Regions from separate parts of the Rhizobium sp. NZLR11 genome, predicted to be linked through region 1. Evidence: predicted binding sites of a transcription regulator. Region 1 holds the regulator's gene; the other holds the start of a gene.

Region 1 (7,614 bases):
ATCCCGGGCGAAAAGCACGGCACCCGCGAAGTCTTCGAACAGAACGTTCTCGCCGCCGGCTGCAAGGCCGCTGGCGCTGTCGACGTCATCGCCAAGGAAATCGCCGACAAGGCTGCCCAGGGCAAGGCCTGCGTCGCAGTCCGCAAGGACGGCGCTGCTGTCGACATCGACGGCGACTATCCGGAAACCCTGGCACGCATCGCCGCCAACAAGACCGGCGTCGGCGTATTCGGCCTTTCCTTCTATGAAAACAACGCTGACAAGCTCAAGGTTGCCAGCATGAGCGGCATCGTTCCGTCCACCGAAACGATCGCCAACGGCACCTATCCGGTTTCTCGCCCGCTGTTCTTCTACGTCAAGAAGGCACATCTCGGCGCCGTTCCAGGCCTGAAGGAATACGTCAACTTCTTCGTATCCGACCAGATGATCGGCCCCGATAGCCCGCTCGTCGAATACGGCCTGGTTGCCGCTCCGGATGCCGAGCGCGACGCGATCCGCAAGGAAGTCGAAGCCGGCAAGGCTATGTAATGACTTTGCCGGCGCGGTGCTCTAAAGGCCCGCGCCGGCATTGCCTTAAACCCTGGCGCGCCGACATTTCCGCTGCAGGGTTGAATTCATTCCGCATGATTGGGCTTTTTGGGGCTATGGCCTGGGGACGTAACGAATGAGCACATCCGTCATACTTCTGTGCCTTGTGGTGATCGGTGCCGCCGCCTATCTGGTCGCGCGCAGTCGGGCCACGGCACTTGCCGGGGGCCGGTCCTCCGCATTGCATTCACGGCCGGTCTATTACGGCGCCTATGCGGCGATCTGGGCGGTTCTCCCTGCTCTCCTCGCGCTCTGCGTCTGGCTCTCGGTCAGCCCCGGCATCATCCAGTCCTCGGTTCGCAGCCACTTCCCCGCCGATGTCAAGGCTCAAGCCGCCGTCGAGCAGGATCTTGGCTATTCCATGGTGGCGACGGTCGCCCGTGGCCTGACGATGCTGACCTCGGATGAAACCGCAGCGGTCGCCGGCGATCCGGCCGCCCTGCAGGCCAAGCTCAGCGAAAAGGGTGTGCCGCTTGCCGGCCAGCCGCTGCCTTACATGCTCGACGCAGCCAAGACGCTCAACGCCAAGAGCATGACGAGCCGCCTCGCCATGACGGCGGTCGTCTTCATCCTCGCCATTGCCGGCGCCTTCTATGCGCTGCGCGCCATCGCCCCGCGCTTCCGCGCCCGCAATCGGGTTGAGCGTTTCATGCTCTGGGGCCTGCTACTCGCCTCTTCGATTGCTATCCTAACGACGATCGGCATCGTATTCTCGATGCTGTCGGAAGCCGCCCGCTTCTTTGCCGCCGTTCCCGCCGCCGATTTCTTCTTCGGCACCGTCTGGGACCCGCGTTTTGCCGGAGCCGGCAGCTCGTCCTTCGGTCAGTTCGGCCTTATCCCGCTGCTGCTCGGCACGCTCTATATCGGCATGGTCGCCATGCTGGTTGCCGTACCGGTCGGCCTGTTTGCCGCGATCTACATGGCCGAATACGCCTCGCCGAAGCTGCGCGGGATCGCTAAGCCGCTGCTCGAAGTGCTCGCCGGCATTCCGACGATCGTTTACGGCTTCTTTGCGCTCGTCACCGTCGGCCCGTTCCTGCGCGATTTCTCGGCTCAGATCAGCGGCCTGCTCTCCGGCAACTACACCAACTTCATTCAGGCGCAGAGCGTTCTGACCGCCGGCATCGTCATGGGCATCATGCTGATCCCCTACGTCTCCTCGCTGTCGGACGATATCATCACCGCCGTGCCGCGGACGCTGCGTGACGGTTCGCTCGGTCTTGGCGCCACACGCTCCGAAACCATCAAGAAAGTGGTCTTGCCCGCAGCCCTTCCCGGCATCGTCGGCGCCTTGCTGATGACCGCCTCGCGCGCCATCGGTGAAACTATGATCGTCGTGCTGGCCGCCGGTGTCGCCGCCCGCATCCAGATCAACCCCTTCGAGCCGATGACGACGGTGACCGTCAAGATCGTCAATCAGCTCACCGGCGACCTCGAGTTCACCTCGCCGCAGACGCTGGTTGCCTTCGCCCTTGGCATCACGCTGTTCTGCATCACGCTTTGCCTCAATATCTACGCGCTCTACATCGTGCGCAAATACCGGGAGCAGTACGAATGACGGATATTGTTTCTCCCGCCGGGATAACCGTTTCCAAGGCGCCCACGCGCCGCGATATCGGCATCAAGCGCCGCTACGCCGCCGAACGCCGGTTCCAGGCCTATGGCATCGCCGCCATCTCCTTCGGCCTCATCTTCCTGTTCATCCTGCTGTGGACGGTGATCGGCAAAGGCTACACCGCCTTTCAGCAGACGGCGATCACCCTGCCGATCGAATTTTCCGAGAAGACGATCGACCCCAGCAATAAGCGTGCGACCGATGCTTCGGTGCTGATCGCCGCCAACTACCCGGTTCTCCTGCGCGACGCGATCGTCAAGCAGCTGAACGTCAATGCCGCAAGCCGTCCCGACGTGCGCGATGCATCCGCCATGCTCTCCAAGGGTGCGCCGGTCCAACTGCGCGACATGGTCGTCGCCGACCCGTCGATCATCGGCAAGACGGTCAATGTCACCGTGCTCGCCGACGCCAATGTCGACAGCGCCAACAAGGGCCAGATCGACCTGTCGGTCGATGAGAAGAACCGCAAGGTCAACGACAAGCAGGTTGGCTGGATGAACGAGCTGAAGGCGAGCGGCGCTCTCCACAAGCAGTTCAACACCGGCCTCTTCGTCAACGGCAATTCCAGCCGTCCGGAGGCCGCAGGCCTTGGCGTCGCCCTCATCGGCTCGCTCTATCTGATGCTGATCGTGCTGGTGCTCGCTCTGCCGATCGGCGTTGCCGCCTCGATCTATCTCGAGGAGTTTGCGCCGAAGAACAAGCTGACCGATCTGATCGAGGTCAACATCAACAACCTCGCCGCCGTGCCCTCGATCGTCTACGGTCTGCTCGGCCTTTCCGTCTTCATCAACTTCGTCGGCCTGCCGCGTTCGGCTTCGCTGGTTGGCGGCCTGGTGCTGACGTTGATGACCCTGCCGACGATCATCATTGCGACGCGCGCCGCACTGCGCGCCGTGCCGCCGTCGATCCGCGCTGCAGCCCTCGGCCTCGGCGCCTCGAAGATGCAGATGGTGTTCCACCATGTTCTGCCGCTCGCCATGCCCGGCATCCTCACCGGCACGATCATCGGCCTGGCGCATGCGCTCGGCGAAACCGCGCCGCTGCTGCTGATCGGCATGGTCGCCTTCGTCGCCAACGCGCCGACGACGCCGCTCGATCCCTCGACGGCTCTGCCCGTGCAGGTCTATATGTGGGCCAACGAGGCCGAACGTGCCTTCGTCGAGCGGACTTCGGGTGCCATCATCGTCCTGCTCCTGTTCCTGATCGTCATGAACATGGGCGCCATCCTCTTGCGTCGTCGCTTCGAGCGCCGCTGGTAAACGGAGTTACACATCATGAACATGTTGACGGAAGCTGCAGTTGAAAAAGCGCTGGATCAGAAGATGAGCAACGTCCCTTATAAGATGATCGGCAAGGATGTCTCGGTTTACTATGGCGAGAAGCGCGCGCTTTTCGATGTGAACCTGAACATCCGCGAAAACACCGTAACCGCGCTGATCGGCCCGTCCGGCTGCGGCAAGTCGACCTTCCTGCGGAGCCTAAACCGCATGAACGACACGATCGACGGCTGCCGGGTCACCGGCAAGATCACGCTTGATACCGACGATATCTATGATCCCGATATCGACGTCGTCGAACTTCGCGCCCGCGTCGGCATGGTCTTCCAGAAGCCGAACCCGTTCCCGAAGACGATCTATGAAAACGTCTCCTACGGCCCGCGCATCCATGGCCTTGCCAAGTCGAAGGCCGATCTCGACCAGATCGTCGAGACCAGCCTGCAGCGTGCCGGCCTCTGGAACGAGGTCAAGGACCGCGTGCATGAATCCGGCACCGGCCTGTCCGGCGGTCAGCAGCAGCGCCTCTGCATTGCCCGCGCCGTCGCCGTCAGCCCTGAAGTCATCCTGATGGACGAGCCCTGCTCGGCGCTCGACCCGATCGCCACCGCCAAGGTCGAGGAACTGATCCACGAACTGCGCGAGAACTACACGATCGTCATCGTCACCCACTCCATGCAGCAGGCCGCGCGCGTCTCGCAGCGCACCGCCATGTTCCACCTCGGCAATCTCGTCGAGGAGAACGACACCGACAAGATGTTCACCAATCCCGACGATCCGCGCACCCAGGACTACATCATGGGTCGCTTCGGTTGATTTTGGCGACACCAAGCCTTCCCGTTATTCGAGGATAAAGCCCCATGGCATCGACACATATTTTTTCTGCCTATGATGATGATCTGAAGTTCCTGTCCAGGCGGATTTCCGAAATGGGCGGCCTGGCCGAGCAGATGGTCAGCGAGGCCGTCCGGGCGCTCGTCAACGGCGATACCGCGCTGGCGCAGAAGGTCATCTCCGACGATGTGATCCTCGATCACGCCGAGCGAGAAATCGGCGACAAGGCGATCGTTACCATCGCCCGCCGTCAACCGATGGCCTCGGACCTGCGCGAAATCATGGGTTCGATCCGCATCGCCGCCGATCTCGAACGCGTCGGCGACCTCGGCAAGAACACCGCCAAGCGCGTCATCGCCGTGCAGAGCACCGGCGTTCCGCGCAAGCTCGCCCGCGGTCTCGAGCATCTGTCCGAGCTGGCGCTCGTCCAGCTCAAGGAAGTGCTCGACGTCTACACGACGCGCTCCGCCGACAAGGCCAATGCGATCCGTGAACGCGACAACGAGATCGACGCGATGTACACCTCGCTGTTCCGCGAGCTGCTGACCTACATGATGGAAGATCCGCGCAACATCACCAGCTGCACGCATCTGCTCTTCTGCGCCAAGAACATCGAGCGCATCGGCGACCACGCCACCAACATCGCCGAGACGATCTACTACATGGCGACCGGCGCACAGCCGGAAGGTGACCGTCCGAAAGACGACAGCGCCAACACCGTCGGCGCGGTCACGGAATAAAGCCCATACTAGCCGTTGCGTGCGCGCCCATCCGGGCGCGCAAAGAGGTCGCAGCCACCTTTCTGAATTTGCGCAGGATGCATTGCTTAAATCACCCCGGTTTAAGGAACATGCGCGAGGAGACCGACAGGCATGATCCCGAGAGTTGCAGTTGTTGAAGACGAGGAAGCCTTGAGCGTGCTTCTTCGCTACAATCTCGAAGCGGAAGGCTTCGAGGTCGATACTATCCTTCGTGGCGACGAAGCCGAAATCAGGCTTCAGGAGCGCACGCCCGACCTGCTCATCCTCGATTGGATGCTGCCCGGCGTCTCCGGCATCGAACTCTGCCGGCGCCTGCGCATGCGGCCGGAAACCGAACGTCTGCCGATCATCATGCTGACGGCGCGCGGCGAAGAGAGCGAGCGCGTCCGCGGACTGTCGACCGGGGCCGACGATTACGTCGTCAAGCCGTTCTCGACCCCGGAGCTCGTTGCCCGCGTCAAGGCGATGCTACGCCGCGCCCGTCCCGAGGTGCTGTCGACGGTGCTGAAATGCGGCGATATCGAACTCGACCGCGAAACCCATCGCGTCCATCGCAAAAGCCGCGAAGTCCGCCTCGGCCCCACCGAATTCCGCCTGCTGGAATTCCTGATGTCGTCGCCGAGCCGGGTCTTCTCCCGCTCGCAGCTTCTCGACGGCGTCTGGGGCCACGATATCTATGTCGACGAACGCACCGTCGACGTCCATGTCGGCCGCCTGCGCAAGGCGCTGAACTTCTCCAACATGCAAGACGTCATCCGCACCGTCCGCGGCGCCGGCTATTCGATGGAAGCCTGAGGGGTTTCCGATAAAGTCGAGCAAGCTCTGCCCCTCACCCTAACCCGACCGGGGTCGAGCCACTCGTCTCGACCCCGGTCGGTGCCGGCAGGCGGATGAGGGGCAGCCACACCCAACGTACTCACATAAAAAAACGGGCCTTCCAGCCCGTTTTTGCATGTCGACAATGTCACCCGTTCAGCTCGCCCGCGCTGCCGCCCGGCGGCGTTCGTTGACGGGCTGGTAGGCGAGTTTCTGGTGATAGCCGCAATAGGGTGAATTGTCGGGGGACTCGCAGCCGCAGAAGTGGAAGTCATCCTTCAGCGGATCGCCGACCGGCCACTTGCAAGTGCGTTCGGTCAGTTCCGTCAGGCCGAGGCGGCGGGAGATCGGCACGACCACGTTGCCTTTCGGCACGTATTCCATTTCCTCGACCGTTTCGATCTCGATCTCTTCCTTCAGCATCGTTGCGCCCTGCTGGCGGGTAACGGTGCGGGTGGTGATCCGAGAGGCGAAGTTCGGCGCGCGCGGCGCCGATGTATTGCGTTTCGGCGTTCGGGCCGTGGCGGCCGTGCCGCCGGCCTTGGCGCGGCCCGGAAGGCTCAGGCGGTGCACCTTGCCGATTACAGCGTTTCTGCTGACACCGCCAAGTTGCGCCGCGATCTGGCTGGCGCTCAGTCCTTCGGCCCAAAGCTTCTTGAGTTTCTCGACCCGCTCGTCTGTCCAGTTCATGCCCTGTCTCCACCTTCTGCGTTGGTGATGGCAGAATCCCTCACCGTTGCCTCGGAAGCTCCGAAACAAGAAACGCTTGATCAATTTTGGTGACTAGTTCCGCCGCATGCAGTCTAGTAATTGAACTTTAACCTAGTGTGAGCGTGACTCCGTGACAAGAGTCGCATGAATCCGGATGAATCGAATTCGGAGTTTTCCCCAACTTGCTGCCCCAGCGTGTCATTTCTGCAATAAAGCCTGTTGAAGGTCGAAAACACCGCTGTACAACCTTGCTGCATGCGCTAAGGGCGCAGTTTTGTTGACATTGCAGCGCGAAAAGGAAATAGTACCGCTGGCCGCCGCAAGGCGGCATTTTTAATTTTTCGGGCCTGGTTTTCTTAGCCGGAGTCCGTTGCTTGATAACTCTGATCGGGAGACCGCGCCATGGCTGAAGCCGCGCCGCTTTATGACACCTACTCTCGTGCCCCGCTGCGGTTCGAGCGAGGCGAGGGCGTGTGGCTGATCACCGAAAGCGGCGAACGTTATCTCGATTTCGGCGCCGGTGTTGCCGTCACCTCGGTCGGCCACGGCAATCCGCATGTGGTCGGCGCGCTGAAGGAGCAGGCCGACAAGGTCTGGCACCTCTCCAACATCTATGAGATCCCCGGCCAGGAGCGTTTGGCCAAACGGCTGACCGACGCCACCTTCGCCGACAAGGTGTTCTTCACCAATTCGGGTGCTGAAGCGCTCGAATGCGCGATCAAGACGGCGCGCCGTTATCAGTTTTCCAACGGCCATCCCGAGCGCTTCCATATCATCACCTTCGAGGGCGCCTTCCATGGGCGGACGCTCGCGACAATCGCCGCCGGTGGCCAGGAGAAATATCTCGAAGGCTTCGGCCCCAAGGCGCCGGGTTTCGATCAGGTGGCGTTCGGCGACATCGAAGCGGTCCGCGCCGCGATCACCGATGCGACGGCGGCAATCCTCATCGAGCCGGTGCAGGGCGAGGGCGGCGTGCGTCCTGCCACCCCCGAATTCATGAAGGCGCTTCGCCAGA
Region 2 (7,614 bases), on a different contig from region 1:
GTGGACTGGAAGCAGCAAACGTTACCTGTCGGGCGCCTTGATGCCGCAGAGCATTTCGCGTTTGCCGGCGAAGCCCTGGCGGCGCTCGACGGTAAAGCCCGCCGCGATGAGGTTGCGGCGTACGAAACCGGCCGCGGCATAGGTGGCGAAAGTGCCGCCGGGCGCGGTTTTTTCGTTGACGCGGCGCATCAGTTCTTCCGACCACATATCGCCGTTGCGCGAAGGGGCGAAGCCGTCGAGATACCAGGCGTCGAAGCCGGGCTTTGCGGCTGCGACGCCGTCGAGTGCTGCGCCGCAGACGACGCTGAGCCTCATCTGGTCGTCGAGGTCGAGCGAGACGGTATCGGCAGGCGTTGGCGGCCAGGCCGCCGTCAGCGCCTCGCGTTCGGCATCGATCTCCGGCCAGTGGGAGAGCGCACGGCTGATTTCTTCGCCGCGCATCGGGTGGAGCTCGAAGGAGATGAAATGCAGCTGCTGGCCGGGCACGCTGTACAGCTTCCATCGCCGCCAGGTCTCGGCGAAGTTCAGGCCGGTGCCGAAGCCGAGTTCGCCGATCACGAATTCCTGCCGCCCGTTCCAACGCTCCGGCAGGCCGTTGCCGGCGAGAAAGACATGGCCGCATTCCAGCCGCCCATCGGTCTGGCAATAAAAATGGTCGCCAAAGGCGAGGGAATAGGGCATATCGCCGTCGCGCCATTCGAGCGGCTGCGGCGCGCCCGCGCCAATCTGATCGGGGTTCACGTCTGTCATGGAAAAAGCCGATAATCCTCAGCCGGTCTCAGGTCAATCGTCCTGCGAATTGCTGATCGTCGGCGGCGGCATCATGGGTCTCTGGGCGGCCGTCCATGCCGAGCGCCGTGGTGTCGCTACCCTTATCGTCGACGCCGGCAAATTGGGTGGAGGTGCGAGCGGCGGCCTGCTCGGCGCGCTGATGCCGCATATGCCGGATCGGTGGTCTGAGAAAAAGCAGTTCCAGTTCGATGCGCTGGTCTCGCTCGAAGCCGAGATCGCCATGCTGGAAGCCGAAACCGGGCTTTCGGCCGGTTACCGCCGTTCCGGGCGGCTGATCCCGCTGCCGAAGCCGCATCTCAACAAGATAGCGCGCGCTCACTCCGAGGATGCCGAGCGCCACTGGTGCGCAGGCGAGCGCCGCTTCCATTGGCACGTGCTCGACAGCCCGCCGGTCGACGGCTGGATCGAGGCATCCGCCGGCGAGAGCGGTTTCGTGCATGATACGCTCGCCGCCCGCGTTGCGCCCCGCTCACTGACTGCGGGGCTCATTGCCTTCTTGCGACAGGCAAAACATGTGCGGATCATGGAACACGCGGCGGTGACCGGTGTCGATCCCGACTGCGGCACGGCCGACATAGGGGGCGAAACCATCACTTTCAGCGACTGCATCCTGGCCGCCGGTCACCAGTCTTTTCCGTTGCTGCAGGCGCTGACCGCCGGGCTGAAGCGACCGCTCGGTCAACCGGTCAAGGGGCAGGCGGCGCTGTTGAAAGCCGATCTCGACCCCGCGCTGCCGACGATCTTCCTCGACGGGCTCTATGTCGTCGCGCACGAGGGCGGGCATGTGGCGATCGGCAGCACCAGCGAAAACCGCTTCGACGATTCCACATCGACCGACGCTCAGCTCGATACGCTGATCGCCGCGGCGCGGGAGATCGTGCCGGCGCTGCGCGACGCCCCTATCGTCGAGCGCTGGGCGGGGCTTCGCCCGAAGGCGATCGACCGCGATCCGATGATCGGCCGCCACCCCGATCATCCGCGCCTGATCGCGCTGACCGGCGGCTTTAAGGTCAGCTTCGGCCTGGCCCACCGGCTGGCGGAAGCGGCGATATGTATCGCAGGCGATACGGATTGCGGATTTTTGCTGCCGGAAAGCTTCGCAATTTCAAGCCATATCGCGGCAGCTTCACGTTAAACGTGAATTCGACGCCGCTTCGTTTCGTTATTCTGTCATGCAAATCACCTATCTGCTTGCGCATCGACAGCGCCGGATTTGATCGGCGCTCAGTTCCTTGATGGAGGAAATTGCATGCGCTATGCCATTTGCTTCACGCCTCCGGCGAGCGACCCGCTGTCGCTTGTGGCTGCCAGTTGGCTTGGCCGAAACGTGTTTTCGGGCGATATGGTGGAGCCGCCGGCAGTTCGTGGCCTTGGCATTCACGAGATCGCCTTCCATACCGCCGTGCCGCGGCGCTATGGTTTTCACGGCGTTCTGAAGGCGCCGTTTCACCTGGGTCACAATATGTCCGAAGCGCAACTCCTGCGCGATCTGATGCGTTTTTCCGGGACCTTCGTCCCCTTCCAGATTCCGCGCATCGAAGTCGCACGGCTCGGCAATTTCTACAGCTTGCTGCCGAGCGCCCCCTGCGAGCGGATCCAGTATCTCGCTTCGGCGATCGTCCAGGAATTCGATCGTTTCCGCGCGCCGCTCAGCGAAGCCGAGATCGAGCGCAGCGATCCGGACGGGCTGTCGGCAGCGCAGTTTTCAAACCTGCATCGCTGGGGCAATCCTTATGTGATGGAAGAGTTCCGCTTTCATATGCCGGTGACAGGACCCGTCAACGCGATCGACATGGCGCGCATCGAGCCGGCCCTGCGGACGATTTTCGCGCCTGCCCTCAGTGACCCGGTGACGGTTTCAAACGTGGCGCTCATGATCGAGGAGGGCACGGGCGGTCCTTTCCGCGTTCATTCGCTGCACCCGATGGGCAAGGTCAGCGCGCGCAAGATCGCCTGAGCGTGCCGATGGGCTAAGCCATTGTACTGCAAAGGCAAAATCGGATTGAGCAGTTTCCTTCTCGACATTCCGGCTGCGGATGCTACCGTTCGCCGTCTTTTCAGAAGGTGATTTGATGGTATCCGAGACTTATCCGCGCAATCTCGTCGGCTACGGGCGACAGACGCCCGATCCGAAGTGGCCGGGCGAGGCGCGCGTCGCCGTGCAGTTCGTCATCAATTATGAGGAGGGCGGCGAAAGCTCGATCCTCGACGGCGATCCGGCTTCTGAAAATCTGCTGTCGGAGATCGTTGGCGCGGCCGCCTGGCCCGGACAGCGCAATCTCAACATGGAATCGATCTACGAATACGGTTCGCGCGCGGGCTTCTGGCGGCTCTGGCGGATGTTCACCGATCTCAAGGTGCAGGCGACCGTCTACGGCGTAACGCTAGCGATGGCGCGCAATCCTGAAGCGGTCGCTGCGATGAAGGATGCCGGCTGGGAGATCGCCAGCCACGGTTACCGCTGGCTGGAATACAAGGATTTTCCGGAAGATCTGGAGCGCAAGCACATCCTCGAAGCGGTGCGCCTGCACGCCGAGCTTACCGGCGAGCGGCCATACGGCATGTATCAGGGCAAGCCTTCCGACAAGACGCTTCGGCTGGTGCAGGAGGAGGGCGGCTTCCTCTATTCCTCCGATTCCTATGCCGACGATCTGCCTTACTGGGTGAAGGGCGTCGATGGGAAACCCTTCCTGATCATCCCCTATACGCTCGAAACCAACGACATGCGCTTTGCCACACCGCAGGGCTTCAATACCGGCGATCAGTTCTTCACCTATCTGAAGGATGCCTTCGATACGCTCTATGAGGAAGGCAAGGCGGGCAGCCCGAAGATGATGTCGGTCGGCCTGCATTGCCGCCTCGTCGGGCGCCCGGGCCGGGCGGCGGCGCTGAAGCGCTTCATCGAATATGTGCTGAAGCATGACAAGGTCTGGATTCCGCGCCGCATCGAGATTGCCGAGCACTGGCACAAGCACCATCAGCCGGACGCGATCTGATGCTGTCGCGCGAGGATTTCGTTTCCCGCTTCGGCGGCGTCTTCGAACATTCGCCTTTCATCGCCGAGCGCGCCTATGACGCCGGCAGCGTGAACGAGCCTCTGACGGCGGCCGGCGTACATGCGGCGCTTGCCGCCGTCTTCCGCGCGGCAAGCCGACAGGAGCGTCTGGGCGTGCTCAGCGCCCACCCCGACCTTGCCGGGCGCCTCGCCATATCGGGTGAACTTACCGAAGACAGCCGCAAGGAGCAGTCCGGCGCCGGTCTCGACCGCCTGAGCCCTGCCGAGCACGCCCGCTTCACAGAACTCAATTCGGCCTATGTCGAAAAATATGGCTTTCCCTTCATCATCGCCGTCAAGGGGCTCGGCAAGGAGGATATCCTGGAAGCTTTCGAAACACGGATCGGCAACGGCCGGGACGAGGAGTTTTCGACCGCGACGGCACAGGTCGAAAAGATCGCGCTGCTGCGTCTGACATCGATGTTGCCGGAGGCTGAATGAAGGAGAGGCGCGCTATCGACTATCTCAATGACATGCAAAAGGCGGCATCCCAAGCGTTGTCCTTCATCGGCGGAATGGATGAGGCGGCTTTCGCCGAGGACCAGCTTACCTTCAAGGCCGTTGCCTTTTGCCACTTCACCATCGGTGCTGCGGCATCCCGTCTGCTGGTGTCCCATCCGGAATTTGCCACCGAGCATCCCAATCTGCCGTGGACCAGGATCTGCGGCACCGGTAATCGCATCCTCGACGACGTCTTCGATCTCGATCCCTCCGAAATCTGGGAGGCGACGTATCGGACGCTGCCGGAGCTGCTTCGGGAGATCGATGCCGTCCGATACTGGCATGCCCAAGGCGAGTGACGCGATGTCTCGGTTTCTCGACATTCGTCCTCTCACCAACTCCGCCTTCGCTCTCTTCGGTGAGGTGATCGAAGCCGATCCGGCCGCGATGCGGCTCATCAATGGCGGCACGACGGAGCGTTTCCATGCGCTGGCCGCGGCGCAAGCGACGGGCGAAGGCGCACGCGTCATCATCAATCTCTTTCGCGGCCAGCCGCGCAGCTTTCCCTATGACATCGACATGATGGAGCGCCATCCCTTCGGCAGCCAGAGCTTCTCGCCAGTCTCCGGCCGTCCCTTCCTCGTCGTCGTCTCCGAGGACGAGGGCGGACGCCCGGGCAGACCGCAAGTGTTTTGCGCGCGCGGGGACCAGGGAGTGAACTACCGCCAAAATGTCTGGCATCATCCGCTGATGGCGCTTGGCCAAGTCTCCGATTTCCTGGTCGTCGACCGCGACGGGCCGGGCAACAATCTGGAAGAGTTCTTCTTCGAAACCCCCTACATCATCAAAGAGCCAGCCCCATGACCGGACTGACCACCCATGTTCTCGACACCGCCCTCGGCAAGCCGGCCGAACGCCTTAGGATCGATCTTTTCCAGCTCGACGGCGAGATCCGCAGGCATCTGAAGACGGTCGAGACCAATGCCGACGGCCGAGTCGACGGCGGTCCCATCCTCGCTGGCGAACATTTCCGAGCCGGCACCTATGAACTGGTCTTCCACGCCGGCGATTATCTGAGGGCCAGCGGCACGCCGCTGCCGCATCCGTCCTTTCTCGATCTGGTGCCGATCCGCTTCGGCATTGCCGATGTCACGGCGCATTATCATGTGCCACTGCTGATTTCGCCCTACGGCTATTCCACCTATCGAGGGAGTTAGAAATGCGTTTTGCCGCGATCGCCGACATTCACGGCAACCATCTGGCGCTTGAAGCCGTGCTTACGGATATTCGCGCTGAGGGCATCGAGGACATCGTCAATCTCGGCGATTTCTTCAGCGGGCCGCTGGAAGCCGGTCGGACCGCTGATTTGCTGATGCCGCTTGGCCTGACCTCGGTTCGCGGCAATCACGATCGCTATCTGATCGAGCAGGATCCGGCCTCCATGCATGCCTCGGATGCTTCAGCCCATCGGCAATTGACGTCGTCCCATCTCGACTGGATTCGCAGCCTGCCGTTCAACACCGTCTATCGCGGCGAGGTGTATCTCTGCCATGCGACGCCGAAGGACGATAATCTCTATTGGCTGGAATCGGTCTCGGCGGATGGCGTCGTCTTCCTGAAGCCGATCGAAGCGATCGAGGCGCTGGCCGAGGGCATAGACCTGCCGCTGATCCTCTGCGGCCACAGCCACCTTCCCCGCGCCGTCCGTCTCTCCGACGGCCGCCTGATCGTTAATCCCGGCAGCGTCGGCTGCCCCGCCTATGACGACGACCGGCCCTATTACCACAAGATCGAAGCCGGCCATCCGCTGGCCGGCTATGCCATTCTGGAAAAGACGGCGGCGGGATGGACGTGGCAGTTCAGGAATGTCGCCTACGACCATATGGCGATGTCGGCACTGGCCGCCGAAAGGGGCCGTGGCGACTGGGAGAGCGCGCTGGCGGCGGGTTGGGTGAGATAGCCCAGACCCGCCTGCACGCGATCATTCCTTCTTCGGCGCCGCAGGGGCGATCGTCTTTGCCGGGGCTGCGGCCGCTGCCGGCGCTACCGGAGGCGCGGCCGGTATTGCCGGCTTTACCGGAGCCGGAACCAGCTTTGCCGGTTTCGCGCCATCGAGATTTCCAAGGAGGGATGAGATGGCGTTGTCGCCGTCGAAGCCGGCCTCTTTCAGCAATTTGTCGAGGATCGGCTTGTTTGCCTGATAGGAGAGGAGCTGGCCGGCCAAGCCTTCGCCGAGGCCGATGCCGCTTTCGCCGTTCGCGCCCCCGCGGCCCAGCATGCCGCCGGTGTCGAAGATCCTGATGTCAGAGATTTTCTCGATCGGCTTGACCGCCTCGGCGAGCTCGATCAGGATGTCGATCATCCTGCGATAGGCGACTATCGTGTCATCGAGCGCCGCCCATCACGCCGAAAATCTGCACAGCGAGGCCGCGCGCCCTAATCGTGTTGAACCCAGGTTCGATTGGCCGCGCCTATTTCGAGGAAATCGCGAAGGCTGTGAGCGGTCCTGGCGAGCCTGATCCGGCGCGGCTTACAGAGATCATGCTGCGGCACGGCCTGATTCCCGCCTGAAAAGACTCGGCCGCCGCCCGGCTGACAAGTTCCGGGCCTCCCATCCCAATGGAACCGGCGCGGGCCGTCTTAGGCGTGTGCGCAAAGCGGACCCGCCGCCGCTCGCGGTCGAGAGCCGCCGACGGCTTTCTGAAGCTACTGGACCCGCAGCCTGAAGTGGGCAGATGAGCACTAATCATGGGGAGCGGTATAAGCTTAACATACCGTTAGGAGGACGGAGGCAGCGTCGATTGTCGGATCACATTTGCCGATGGAAGCATAGGCGACAGATCGGCTCCGCTCCCTATCGGGCGGCCGTGTGCGCCTCGCGAATACCGGCGTTGATACGGTTGATGATGGTCCATATGAGAAGTAGAGCCACCACCGCCCAAAGCCACGAAGTCCATGCTGCAAACGTACCACCAACCGCGACAAAGGTGCCGAGCGCGCCAAAAAGCACCGCGCGGTCGCTCTTGCCCAGCGGCCCGTCGTAACGCCGGTTTGCCCCGACCGTTTGACCCAGAACGCCGGTAAATTCCGTCAGCGCCGAGAGGAATATGACGGCCATCGCCGGCACCAAGCCGTTCGGATCGATGAGCGCAAACGGCAAATACAAGGCGGTATCCGACACGACATCACCGATCTCGTTCAGATACGCGCCTAAAATGCTCTTCTGCCCATGTTCGCGCGCGAGCATGCCGTCGATGGCGTTGAGGCCCATGCGCAGGAGAAACCATACGGGCACCACCAGGAACCAATGCGGAAGCGGAACAACG

What was found. Region 1 encodes PhoB, which activates phosphate uptake and scavenging genes when phosphate is short. Its sites were predicted from a motif close to TGTCATNNANCTGTCAT; they were not measured.
Region 2: HJB83_RS17300 (DUF1045 domain-containing protein) is a predicted target of PhoB. The motif match lies at 1,950-1,966, and genes of this name have one in related genera.

What each region holds. Positions count from the first base shown of each region.
Region 1 covers NZ_JABDWD010000024.1:13,143-20,756, forward strand. Annotated here, with positions in the region: gene HJB83_RS29000 (substrate-binding domain-containing protein) at 1-528, shown strand, start outside; gene pstC (phosphate ABC transporter permease subunit PstC) at 665-2,146, shown strand; gene pstA (phosphate ABC transporter permease PstA) at 2,143-3,462, shown strand; gene pstB (phosphate ABC transporter ATP-binding protein PstB) at 3,478-4,293, shown strand; gene phoU (phosphate signaling complex protein PhoU) at 4,338-5,051, shown strand; gene phoB (phosphate regulon transcriptional regulator PhoB) at 5,184-5,867, shown strand; gene HJB83_RS29030 (GcrA family cell cycle regulator) at 6,045-6,578, opposite strand; gene HJB83_RS29035 (aspartate aminotransferase family protein) at 7,002-7,614, shown strand, end outside.
Region 2 covers NZ_JABDWD010000009.1:79,369-86,982, forward strand. Annotated here, with positions in the region: gene mnmD (tRNA (5-methylaminomethyl-2-thiouridine)(34)-methyltransferase MnmD) at 22-750, opposite strand; gene HJB83_RS17295 (FAD-binding oxidoreductase) at 749-1,927, shown strand; gene HJB83_RS17300 (DUF1045 domain-containing protein) at 2,042-2,749, shown strand; gene puuE (allantoinase PuuE) at 2,865-3,788, shown strand; gene uraD (2-oxo-4-hydroxy-4-carboxy-5-ureidoimidazoline decarboxylase) at 3,788-4,288, shown strand; gene HJB83_RS17315 (DUF86 domain-containing protein) at 4,285-4,647, shown strand; gene HJB83_RS17320 (ureidoglycolate lyase) at 4,652-5,152, shown strand; gene uraH (hydroxyisourate hydrolase) at 5,149-5,505, shown strand; gene HJB83_RS17330 (metallophosphoesterase) at 5,508-6,248, shown strand; partial or broken gene HJB83_RS17335 (flotillin domain-containing protein) at 6,270-6,629, opposite strand; gene HJB83_RS17340 (CDP-alcohol phosphatidyltransferase family protein) at 7,143-7,614, opposite strand, start outside.